One region of the Candidatus Villigracilis saccharophilus genome, then DNA from elsewhere that is predicted to be linked to it. Evidence: riboswitches for the same ligand, from Rfam matches in the RefSeq annotation. Region 1 holds a riboswitch; each other region holds the start of a gene.

Region 1 (4,272 bases):
TGCGCAATGGCATGCCGGTTTTGCCGACCTGCTTGCCAATCATGCTTTCTGGAATTCTTTTTTGACCAACCCAACTATGGATGTTTACCGTGCATTCAATGAAATACATACGGCACTCGAGCTGGCGCCGAAGGATGCCAAGGTTCTGGAGATCGCAGAATCAATTTATTTAATGTTCCCAGAGGGAATGATAAAACTGAAAACGGATACAATTTCCCGTGGCTGACTCAAACTCCCACTCCGCTTCCTGTCACCCTGACAATTGCACCTGCTGAAAGTACAGTTGCCGCCTCGGCTGTAGATGCAACGGCAACTCTTGTTCCGCGTGTTACGAATACGCCCCTGCCCATCTCGAGCCCTAGTAAAAACGAAACCACACCTTCGCCAAAAGCAACCCCACCCTGCGGGGCAGCAGCACTGGCTCCGCTAACAGCGATTGGCGTATGGTTGGTCAATAAACGCAGGCTGCAGCATTAAACCAGAGTCTGCTTACGCTCTAATAGATATTTCAAAACTCATTCACGATAAGAAATAAGGCTTAACCACAAAGATCCAATATTTTAAGAGAATAGACATGGCTAGACCGAACAAAGGCGATAGCCATGTCTACTAATTCCTATAAATAATTATCCGTACTTGTTACTGAATCCCAGCCCAATTCCCGGAAATCGGCATGTCGCCAGGATTCCCCAGTGCGAAGACCAGGTCAGCAAAGCCAATCGTATTACTGTTCCTCAGCATAAACACCCCATTGCGATAGACCCCGATCGTATCAACCCCATCATTATTCCAATCACCAGTCACAGGTTGGTCGCCCTTCAACCCGTAATTGAGCGCAACATCCGCAAAGCCGCTGACGTTCGCGTTTTTCAGGAAAATCACCCCATTATTCGGACGAAATACTCCGGTGGTATCCAAACCATCGCCATTCCAATCGCCGACAATGCCCACATCACCCGGGTTACCAAGGAGAAAGGTCGTATCAGCATCTCCTGTGGAATTGCTGTTGCGCAACAAAAACTGACCGTTGTGATAGACCCCAATCGTATCAACACCGTCTCCATCCCAATCCCCGGCAATCGGTTGATCGCCTGCCTGGCCGAAAGAAAACACAATATCTGCGAAACCCAATGTATTTGAATTACGCAGGTAGAAAGTACCGTTTCGATAGACGCCGATCGTATCTGTTCCATTACCATCCCAATCGCCCACTACAGGATAATCTCCTCCCAATCCATAATTTATGACGACATTCGCGAATCCGTCAGTATTACTATTTTTCAAGTACAAGGCTCCATTGGCTGGCCGAAAGACTCCAGTCGCATAATTTGTGATGATTGGAGATGCAGGCAGTGCTTCGCTAAGCAGCAAATTGTTATTAATGTCCTTTTTTACGCCTGCTTTCTCGAGCCACATATAACCAGGATCCGTATCATAACTCCAACGGCCACTATGAACATACCATCCCGAGAGAGGCGTGCCATTAATCGCAACAAGCGCTCCATTGTGCTTAAGAGTGAAATGAACGTGAGGAACAGATGATGCACCGCCAGAGCATGTGGCTTCTGCAGGTGTATTTGCGACCACACCTATTTTGTCATTTTGTTTAATTGAACCTGAAAAGCTTTGTATGTTTTCAAGATGATAATAAGTTGTCTCCCACCCATCTGCATGTAAAATTTTAAAATAACACGCAGAAACTTGGATCGGAATTCCTGCAGCGCTTGCAACTATCCAGGTATTGCTTGTATCAGATCCCCAGGAAAGACCTCCAGGATAGAAATCCAAAGAAGAAGCATCCCGGAACGTGCAATTTGTATTAGTGATACATCCGCTGTTATCATGAACGCCCCCAAATCTCCATGATGTTCCCTGCAGATAGGGGAGTTGTAATAAGTTATCCGGTGCGACTGGCATTCCCGATTCCGCAGACAGGCTTACAAGGTTGTTTTCATCAAGCGGACTATTATTTCCAAATAATCTTGCATAAGTCTGGTAAAAGCCATTGGCTTGGCTGTTATCCAGTATCAATGATATGTTTTTTTCATTCATTGCGGCAAGTCCCGCGATGATCGCATAGGTCCCCGCATTGGTGCCTGATGCTACACTGACAGTATACCCATCCGAAGTAACAAAAGATTCCAGAGACCGCTGTGAAACAGACAGCGGAGAGTAGGAATAAAGATGCAAATAATAAGCCTCTGTCATTTTATTTGACAGGTATTCAACCTGAGAAATAAAATGACCGGCATCCAAACCAAAAGCATCTTCCAATTTTTCAGCATTGGGATTGGAAATTAATTGGGAATGAATTTCCAACAAGGTCAGATAAATTTTTGGGTTTATACTGAAATATTCCGAGCGGCCATATAGATCATCAGCATATACCAACAGGTGAGGAGCATTGGTGCTAAGGTAAGATTTCAAACTAAAATCCCCCACATTAGGTCCGTACACAAACTCGCCATCTGACAAAATTATGCTTGCAGCTAAACCGGAATTATCCTTCGCTTGAACCCCCTCAGGAACCGCAAATGCGCAGAACAAAATGCAAATTAATAATGAGCTGGTGAAAACTACATTTTTGAATTGACTGATTTGATTCCTGGATGTCATGAAAATATTCCTTCATATGAGCATCCAGATCTTTTGCATTTTTGAAATGTAAGCAATCTCGACTGCTCGTTTTCGGCAGCTTGGCGATCATGGCTGTGCGAACTCAGCTTTAGACCCATAGCTTTGCGTTCCTGCTTTTCAACAGGTTTGCGATTTATCGATACGATAGACTCTTAAAGTTCAAATAAAAACGGATCTGACTTTTGCCAGATCCGCGAATGGAAACACAAAACATGTGGTTTTCAGCGGTCTGGCGATCCTGGTTGTATGTCAACAACTTTAGACCCATGACTTTGCGTCCCTGTTTTTCAACAGGTTTGCGATTTCATTAACATTTATCTGTTTTTAGTTTAGCACATCCTTCAGGTTTTTCACTTTTCAAATCAGAAAAGTCACCCCATATTATTGTAAGGTAACTGCAGGCATAATCATGTTTGTGGAATACGTCTTGTAGAGGCCTCGATACACGCAGTCTCAGCCAAAAAAACTTTGAACTCACAATTAAAAAGAACATGGCTATGCTCCCCGACAGCATAGCCATGTTTCTCGTTTTTACAAAATTCGATCAGTATATTTTATGGGATCCCATCCCAGTTGCCTGAGATCGGCATATCACCGGGGATGCCCAAAGCGAATACTATATCTGCGAACCCTATCGTATTGGAATTCCGCAGGTAGAAGGAACCGTTTCGATATACCCCAATGGTATCAATTCCATCATCGTTCCAATCGCCGATCACAGGTTGGTCATTAGCCAAGCCATAATTTAGCGCAACGTCTGCGAATCCGCTTACATTTGTATTCTTCAGGAAGATCACACCATTGCTTGGGCGGAAGACCCCGGTGGTATCCAGACCGTCACCATCCCAATCCCCTGCAATGCCAACATCGCCCGGGTTTCCAAGATAGAAGCTCGTATCCGCTGGCCCCGCAGAATTGCTGTTGCGCAGCAGGAATTGGCCGTTGCGATAGACACCGATTGTATCAGTGCCATCCCCATCCCAGTCCCCAGAAACCGGCTGATCACCTGGAAGACCAAAGGCGAACTCCAGGTCAGCAAAACCAATGGTGTTGGAATTGCGCAGGTAGAAAGAGCCGTTGCGATAAATTCCAATCGTATCTGTTCCGTTACCGTCCCAATCTCCTGTTATAGGATAATCTCCTCCCAATCCATAGTTAATGGCGATATCTGCAAAGCCCGTTGTGTTGGCATTCTTCAGATACAAAAGCCCATTACTCGGCCGAAAGACTCCGGTTGTATCTCCACCAGAACCCAAGCCGCCGGAACCATTATTGATCACAAAGTCTCCAGCTGCCGCGTTGATCAGGCTATTGTAGTTGGCACTATCACCCGCCACGAAGTCTGCTGTGATGGCATATGTGCCGATAGCTGTTGGCACGGTTGCAGATCCATTATATTTAATATTGCCAACCGTACCCGCAACTGAGCCAGTCACAATCGCCGCTTGTGGAGTGGCATTAAAGACGACCGGCGAATTCGTTACAGATAATGTCGGCGTGGCTTTGTTGATTGAAAAAGAACCAGCAACGGCATTCGTCAGGCTGTTATAAGCGGTCGGATCGTTTGGCACGAAATTCGCTGTGACCGTATAGGTGCCGGCATTGGTCGGCACGGTTGCGACGCCATTATATTTA
Region 2 (4,272 bases), on a different contig from region 1:
GGTATCACTGATCGCAACACCATTAAGCATCATGTTCGAGATCTTGCTTCCAACAGGCGCAGACAGGCTCCAGCTATATGTAAATCCATTGGAGATCTGCAAGATACGATTTTGGCCTGCAGCGGGATTGTTAAACTGCTGTTCCAAGACCGCCTTGATCTGAGTTCCCGTCATGGTAATGGTCGTCAAATTATTACCGAATGGCTGGACCGCGAACGATTCGCCGTAGGTAACCTTCCCATCGCCTTCACCGGCCGTACTGCCCGCAAAATTCAGGTCAGTACGGATTCCGCCCGGATTCATAAAAGCGATCACAGCCCCGCCGTTGGCTGGATCTGCCGTGGCATACAATTGCGCATCTGCGATCACATCACCCAAAGCCGACTCGCCTGCGGCATTATTGGTACGTGTGATCGTGGCAGTAATCACTCCAATAACACGGTTGGCAAGCGGGGCGGCAATTGCATTATATTTAGCGATGAGCGCGGTGATGAAACCATCCTTTGCGACATCACGAGTAACAATATTGTTATTGGCAGACATGCTGACAACTTCACCTGACTTGCGATTGATCGTCAGGTCAACATCGGTCACAACACGTCCAAAGGATGCGGCACTCGTAACGAGCATATTATTGATCGTACAGTTATACGCATTGTGAGTATGTCCGCTGATGACCACATCCACTTCCGGGTCAAAGCGATTGACGATATCTACAATGGCACCGGAAATACCCTCACAGCCATTGTAAGGAGCGGGAGCCACCTGGGCGCCGCCTTCATGGATCAGAACTACAATGGTTTGGACACCTTCTTTCTTAAGCTCAGGGATCAGAGCATTGACGGTATCAGCTTCGTCCAAAAAGGTAAGACCGGCAACACCTGAAGGCGTAACAATACTCGGCGTACCCTCGAGCGTCATGCCAATAAAGGCAACCTTGACACTATTAAATTCACGGATCTTATAGGCAGGGAAGAGAGTCTTGAGATCTTCGTCTTTGTTTTTCTTACTGTCATCATCATCTTCATCATCGCTATCATTAAAAACAACATTGGCAGCCAGATATTTAAACTTTGCTCCCGCAAAATCATCGCCGTCCAAACAACCATCAACAGGATGGCAACCGCCTTTTTGCATGCGTAACAACTCAACAAAACCTTCATCGAATTCGTGATTGCCAACAGCATTAAAATCCAGACCCATCGCATTGAAAGCTTCAATGCTTGGTTCATCATGGAAAAGTGCAGAAAGCAGCGGGCTTGCGCCGATCATATCGCCAGCGGATACCACAACAGTATTCGGATTGAGGGCGCGCAAGGTATTGATGTGAGTGGCAAGATATTCCGCGCCGCCAGCATTGATCGTTCCAATACGCCCGGACGAACCAGCTGGTGGTTCAAGGTTTCCATGAAAGTCATTAACAGCTAAGATTTGAACATCGACAGTCGGAGAAGGCTTGGCTGAAACAGTTGATACGATCAGGGTCGAAAGCAGAACCAGCAAAAGCAATATTGAGAAAACTTTTTTATTCTTCATTGGTGAAAAATCCTTTCCTTTGGCAAGTGAGAATTTGATTGTTAATTTGAAAAAGCATGTTCAAAATATCAGGACATTGGCAACAATGGTTTTATTATTTGTTTTCCATTCCTCCATTCCTATTAAATAAACACTGCCAAAGGGGTAAAAATCCTTCGGCAGTCTGGCGATCTGTATCACAACCACAGATCCATGACTTTGCGACACCACCTCACGATGGATTTGCCCATTTTTTCGTATCAGGTAATGTTGACAAACTATATCATAATTCATTGTTGATTTACAATGAATTTGTATAATACTTAAGTCCCATTGCTTTTTAACTTCGGTATATGCAAAAGTAAGGATCGTGAACTTAAGTTAAACAATATCCGCATGAGTTAATAGAAGTGTAATGGAATAAAAACATTTTTCCCATATACAAAGTGTCAAGAAGAGATAAAATAAAAGCATGGACACACAATCTGGTTATCTGTTAGTCGTGGAAGATATTCCCGACATCTTAAAATTATTGGATGCAACCCTAAAATTCAAAGGCTACCGGGTTCTTACTGCGCGAAACGGTGAAGAGGCACTGGAAGTTATTCAAAAGGAACGCCCGTTACTGGTCATCACCGATATCCTGATGCCCAAGATGGACGGATTCAGCCTTGTTCACAGATTAAGAATACATTCAGAAACACGCGCTATCCCGGTGATATTTTTATCAGCAACCTATGTCGCACCAGAAGATAAGGCATTTGCATTGAATATCGGAGCGACGCGTTTCATCGAAAAGCCGATCGACCTTGAACAGTTCATGCAAACGATCTCAGAACTTCTAAAAAAAGGAATCCCTGCTTCACAAGAGCCGCTTACTGAGCCTGATTTTTATAAAGGTTATCGGAAACGCCTTCAGATCAAACTCGACCAAAAAAATGCACAGATCGCCCGCACTGAACGCCTTCTAGAAACTCTTTCAGAAGAGGAAAAACTATCCTTCCAGGCATCACTTCAAATGGCTATTCAGGAACGCGAAGAGATTCAAAAACTGTTGAACCAGATACACGAGCATTTTGAAAAAAAATAACCTCCCCATGTTCAATTCTGAATTAATCAATGCTGTCGAAAACTTCTCAGCGCTCATGCTTCCACTTTCCGAAAAAGAACTAGACCGTAAATGGACATGGAAAGATCACGATGAAGAAGGAATCCGTTTTGCCTTCTTTGTGACGATTCAAGAACTACGGCAACTGGCTGTTCTGCTGACATCGACCCGCACACCGCTGACACAGGCGCAACATATCCTTGGTCAATACCATAAACAATACCTGGGTTTACAGGCTGTGGTCATTGGGGTTTCAAAAGAAGTTTCAGAACGCATACCAAATGATGGCGAATGGGCTATCCGCCAGGCTTATGCGCACATCCTTGGCGCTGAATTCTCCTTCCGCACGGTTATCCGTTACGCATTAGAACGTCACCGTGTTGCCCAATGGACGCCTGAAAGAATCCCCAAGCCCGAATATCCACGCCTATACGGCATAAACGAAAGTGAGTATGAATTTCTGATGGAGGGTCCGCTTGATGCAATGCTGGCATATCACCACGAACTGCATCCTTCGATCATTCAGGAATTTTCCAATATCACGGATCAGGAACTGGATTTGCCAGCCGCCTTTTGGGAAGAAACCCGCTTCCCCATTCGCCACCGCCTGCATCGTTTTGAAGCGCACATCATTCAGCACACCGTTCAAATCGACAAAACGCTAACCGCGGTCAGCCAAACCCCGAGCGAATCCAAACGGTTGATCCGGTATTTATTTTCTGCGCTGGCTGAAGTAAATGCGAAAATGATCAGCAGCGATAATTATCCGACAAGCAGTTCAGAATTGGCCAAGAATATAAATTTGAGAGTACGGGAAATTCAATCTGCGCTAGAGAATTAAACACTATAACAAAAGGACCGCGAAGTTTAATCGCGGTCCTTTCACTTATTTTGCAAATCTCATTTTGTGCCTAAAGTGCGCTGCACGGAAAATTCGGTCAAAGAATCCTTTATACCCATCCGCATCATACAAAATCATATAATCGGCGGGACCATAGTCAGAAGGCGGCAGCATAATGGCAGGATTGGGATTAATTTCCAAAATAAACAACTCCCCTTTTTCATTCATGCGAATGTCACAGCGTCCGTATCCCACCAACCCCATGGCAAGATACATCCGTTTTGCAATATCATGAAGGCGCGCAACCAATTCCGGGTCAATGACCCGCTTAAAATCAAACGGCACATCATAATTCCATTTTATATCCACATGCCAGAATTCTTCGTTGGGAGGAAATATCAATTCCGCTGGAGGATAGGCCACGGGATCGCTCAAATCATCCACATTGTCAACGACAAGGACATTGAACTCCTTGCCTACTATAAACTCTTCCATGCGAGCCGCGCCAAATTCGGAGCAAATCCTAGCCACCTGAGTCTTAACTTCTTCTAACGTGTCTGCGCGGGAATCCTTTGTCATACCGGTACTGCCGTAGCTCTTCGGATGTTTGATCATGATCGGGTAGCGAAGATTCTTAACTAGCTCTTCCGCCTCCAGAACATTTTTAACTTGATAGCCTCTTGCAAACCCAATCCTATTTGCATCGGCAACAGCCTGCATTTCCTCACGGGTGGGATCAAAACAATTGGAATGCGCACCAGTAAAAGGCAATTCCAATTCTTCCAGTGCCCGAACAACCTCTATGGCA
Region 3 (4,272 bases), on a different contig from region 1:
AATTTTAAGCGTAGCGCAGAATTACAGACTAGGCTGGGCGATATGGAGGGGATTATTATGCTCAATGGTAATCTGGGGCTGCTGCAGATTGACCGTGGTAATACAGATGAAGCTCGGCAATACTTGGAAGAAGCGTTGAATCAAGCTGAGCAAATCGGTCATAATTTTCATATTGCATTGTCTAATCATAATCTGAGCGTACTTTTCAATGCTCTTGGAGAATGGTCACTTGCTCTTGAACACAGCTTGCGAAGTGAAGCATTGCTCAAGAGTCTTGGAGAAAAAGCTACCTTGGTGGATGTGTTCGTGAATAAGGGTAGTATTTACCTTGGAATGAATGACCTTATAAAGGCTGCCCAGTGTGGAGAATCCGCTGTTTCCTTGCTGGCTGAATTTACCGCCGATACTGACACAGAAGTCAAAGGGACCGCCTTGAGATTGCTGGGCGATGTTGCTTTGGCCGTGAATAATGCGGATGAAGCCGAAAGACAATATCGTCAGGCGGAGCAGATCTTTGAAGCGACTGACAATCACTTGGAGCACGGACGTTTACTAATGCGGCGGGCACGTCTTGCTGCGCTTAAATCTGACCGCGAACTCTCCAAATCCTATCTTAAGAATGCAGAAAGAACTTTCAATCAATTAGGCGCTCGTTTGGATATCCAAAAACTGGACACCCTGGAACGGGAGTTGCGTTTTCCTCACAATTCATAATTTTATTGCTCGTTTTTTTCTAAATTTTTGCTTAATTTAAAAAGCCCCGACTTTTGGGTCGGGGGCTTTTATGTTCTTTATGTCTATTGTATTATTGGTCGAGCAGGAAGAACGATGTAGCTGTGTTGGAATTTTCAGCATCCGGACTTTCCCCGGCTGCAAAGCCATCCATGAATGTGGGATCTGAAATAGTACCGGCCCATGTACCGCGAGCCCCAGCCCACGTTCCACGTGCGCCAGCCCACGTGCTGTAACCGCCGGCCCATGTACCGCGAGCCCCAGCCCACGTTCCACGTGCACCGGCCCAAGTTCCGCGAGCTCCAGCCCACGTTCCACGTGCACCGGCCCAAGTTCCGCGAGCTCCAGCCCAAGCGCCATATTCACCCGCCCAAGTTCCGCGAGCTCCGGCCCACGTTCCTCGAGCTCCATCCCATACTCCGTAACCGCCAGCCCAGTCTGCGTATGGATCATATAAGCGGAAGGTAGCGGTAGCTTCGTCGTAGTATGAGTAGCCTTCGTAATGGATCGTTCCAGCCAGGTCGGCTTGGATATCCATCCCGTCATTGGCGGTTCCGCTGACTTCAGCGAAGACTGCGTCAGGAGCATTTACCATGCCCGCGCCTTGCTGCCACATGCTGTATAAGGCGTCTGTGGTGTTCGCATCCACCCATGGGAGGGCAGTGCCTGTTAACCGCATTTTGACTTCGTTAGGAGTAAGGGAAGGGTTGTTTGAAATAACAAGTGCCGCGACACCTGAGACGACCGCTGTTGCTTGCGAGGTTCCTGCCAGATTGAAATAGGATTTCTTAATCCAATTATCCGGATATTGTTTGACAAGCACTGATTTTGCCGGTACCACTGAGGTGATGTGTCCACCTGGAGCGATTAGATCGGGTTTTACAAAACCATCCAGGGTAGGTCCTGTACCAGAAAACGGAGTAATATAGTCGTCGTTCCAGTCTGCGGGGGTGAAATTGTCAGTGAATGCACCTACTGTGATAACGTATGGGTTATTCCCCGGAACCGTGACGGTCATAGGATCTGGTCCGTTATTGCCCGCGGCAACAATCACGGTCAAACCATTTGCCCAAACCTGGGTTACTGCTTGATTAAGAGGATCAGCCCAATATGGAGATTGAACCGGAGCGACTAGGGAGAGATTGACGATCCGGATATTATAGCGTGCTTGATTTTCGAGAACCCACTGAAGCCCCATGATCACTGTTTCGTAGGTGCCGTATCCGGTTTCATCCAGAACGCGCACACCAGCAAGTTTGACATCTGGAGCTACTCCATTCCAGTCGCCATCTGCGCCCTTCTGGCTGTTGGCAATGATACCGGCGACGTGGGACCCGTGGCCGTTGGGATCAATGGGTTTGCGGCTTGAGGAAATAAAATCCTTCCATGCAACAATACGATTGGATTTATTGTTCGCGCCTTTTGCTAACATCGGCAATTCGCCGAATATACCTGTATCGAGTACTGCCACGGTCACGCCAGAGCCGATCACTCCCTCTCCCCAAACGATATCAGCACCGATCACGTTCGGATAGTCGGTGGTGGTAACGCCTTTTCCTTATTCTTTTCTTCAACATTACTATCTTTACTATCTTTCTTCTTTTCCTTGTCATCCTCGCCAGGTTTATCATCATCGCTGGATTGAATAGTTCCATTAGGCACGACTGCGACGATTTCTTTTTCCAGGCGTAATCGGGCAGCGGCCTGATCGGTAAGCAGTGCGCCAACGGAGCGAATAATATCCAAACGTGAGGTGATCGTACCGCCGTGTTTTTCGACCAATTGGGCAGCTGTGTCAGTGGTGGTCGCCTGAATGATGTATGACTGCTGTTTTTGGGTTGCCGAGACGGGTGTTTCGCCAATGAGGCTGACCAGCACTCCCAGAATAGCTAACGCCATCATTGTCTTTAGTATGTAAGTAAATCTTTGTTTTTTCATGGCTGCCTCCAAAAAATCTCTCAAAAACAAACAGGCCTGGCTATTTTTGCCAGGCCTGCAAGACAGGTAACAATTGTCTCAACTTCGGCGGCCTGGCGATCGTGACCGATTTCTCGGTTTTAGACCCGTGGCTTTGCGTCGTCGGTTTTCACCGATTTTGCCTTTTCGTTTCTTTTATAGTTACATCATATCACTTTCCGAAGAAAATACTATATCCTTACAAAACTGATAAAAATTCCTGGTGTAATTATCCCTTGTCAGGAATAATGTAGGTGTAAGACTCGAGTAAATCGCACGCTTTGGTTATCCGTAATTATCCTTTCGCGCGATTTTGATAGGCTCTACTATTATGTTTGCTTCAGCAGACAGGCCGAGAAGTTTGATTATATTTGAACGAGTAATATACGCGTTTCCTTCAATTAAGACCCTTCCATTAATATCTTTAATCGGTTTGACTGCAAGCATACCAACCTCAAGCTCCTTAAGCGTAATCTCCCTGACTCGGTTTTCTTCCGGAATGGGCTGAAAGCTGTGCAGGGTGGTAAGCGCTTGAATGACTTCCGGCATATAACGATTTTGAGTGGCTTTTAACTTGGCAAGGATCTCGTCATGCATTAAACCCTTTAACAGAAGTTGATCATAGTCTATACAGATATTGAGAATATGCGATCCCAGATCAACCATATAGATTTCCGGGAAAGATGGATCAAGGCACAGATCATCAATCGAACGATCTTGACCGATGATCACTTTCGTAACCAGCTCAAGGCGGGGTATGTTTTCAATAGTTTACTGGCTGCAAAGGGGTGGTTTGAAAATATCACAGCCTCTGGCGCATTGAACATCTGGTTATCTTCAATTTTATCCAGCATCTGTTGTGAAAAAGTGATCCAGCCTAATTGCGAAAGAGCGGCTGCCATCTCATATTGCCAACCGTTGTTAATTTTTAGCTCTTTAACAATATGAGCGACAAGTTGTTGGGTGCGTAATGAGCGCCCATACGCTTTGGGATTGACGATTGCCAGTACTTCTGTAAGCATACTAATGGATTCTTTTAGTGTGTTTTCAAGAAGCTCTTTTTCAGACATGATCAATTGGTACTGTCTTAAGCCGGCGTTTAATGATTGGGTGAGTAATTTGCCTGAACAGGGCTTGGAGAGGAAGCGAAATATTTGACCCTTATTAATGGCATCCATGGCTGTTGGCAGGTCAGCATTGCCAGTCAGGATCATGCGAACGGTGTTAGGAGCTAAGTCCATTGCCTGAGTTAGAAATTTAATTCCATCCATTTTTGGCATGCGGAAATCCGATACAATCACGGCATAAGGACCGCTGCTGGAAATCTTTTCCAATCCTTCAAAGCCACTTTCAGCGACATCAATATTGTATTGCGTACTCAACTCGCGCTGGAGTGAATTGAGCAGGAGAATTTCATCGTCAACAAGAAGAATTTTATCAGTCATAATTTGCTCTTCTAGGTAAACGAATGGTAAACGTTGTCCCCTTGCCGGTCTCGCTCTCGAATTCTAATGTGCCGCCATGTTTTTTAACGATCACAGTATATGCAATCGCCAGCCCCTGGCCTGTTCCACGGCCTATATC

What was found. A riboswitch is a leader RNA that binds a small molecule or an ion and turns the genes downstream of it on or off. The one in region 1 is predicted to bind cyclic di-GMP.
Region 2: another riboswitch for cyclic di-GMP. It lies ahead of IPL17_RS18900 (bifunctional metallophosphatase/5'-nucleotidase); the one in region 1 lies ahead of IPL17_RS09345 (M23 family metallopeptidase).
Region 3: another riboswitch for cyclic di-GMP. It lies ahead of IPL17_RS03970 (hypothetical protein); the one in region 1 lies ahead of IPL17_RS09345 (M23 family metallopeptidase).

Annotation. Positions count from the first base shown of each region.
Region 1 is NZ_JADJSO010000022.1:86,369-90,640, reverse strand. Features, by position in the region: gene IPL17_RS09355 (hypothetical protein) at 1-226, shown strand, start outside; gene IPL17_RS09350 (hypothetical protein) at 228-455, opposite strand; gene IPL17_RS09345 (M23 family metallopeptidase) at 640-2,427, opposite strand; cyclic di-GMP riboswitch class I at 2,688-2,778, opposite strand; cyclic di-GMP riboswitch class I at 2,858-2,948, opposite strand; gene IPL17_RS09340 (InlB B-repeat-containing protein) at 3,192-4,272, opposite strand, start outside.
Region 2 is NZ_JADJSO010000059.1:73,546-77,817, reverse strand. Features, by position in the region: gene IPL17_RS18900 (bifunctional metallophosphatase/5'-nucleotidase) at 1-1,536, opposite strand, end outside; cyclic di-GMP riboswitch class I at 1,691-1,773, opposite strand; gene IPL17_RS18895 (response regulator) at 1,988-2,605, shown strand; gene IPL17_RS18890 (DinB family protein) at 2,592-3,464, shown strand; gene IPL17_RS18885 (hypothetical protein) at 3,510-4,272, opposite strand, start outside.
Region 3 is NZ_JADJSO010000007.1:2,137-6,408, reverse strand. Features, by position in the region: gene IPL17_RS03980 (tetratricopeptide repeat protein) at 1-714, shown strand, start outside; gene IPL17_RS03975 (S8 family peptidase) at 806-2,257, opposite strand; gene IPL17_RS03970 (hypothetical protein) at 2,254-2,670, opposite strand; cyclic di-GMP riboswitch class I at 2,754-2,842, opposite strand; gene IPL17_RS03965 (hypothetical protein) at 2,974-3,420, opposite strand; gene IPL17_RS03960 (response regulator) at 3,417-4,133, opposite strand; gene IPL17_RS03955 (ATP-binding protein) at 4,126-4,272, opposite strand, start outside.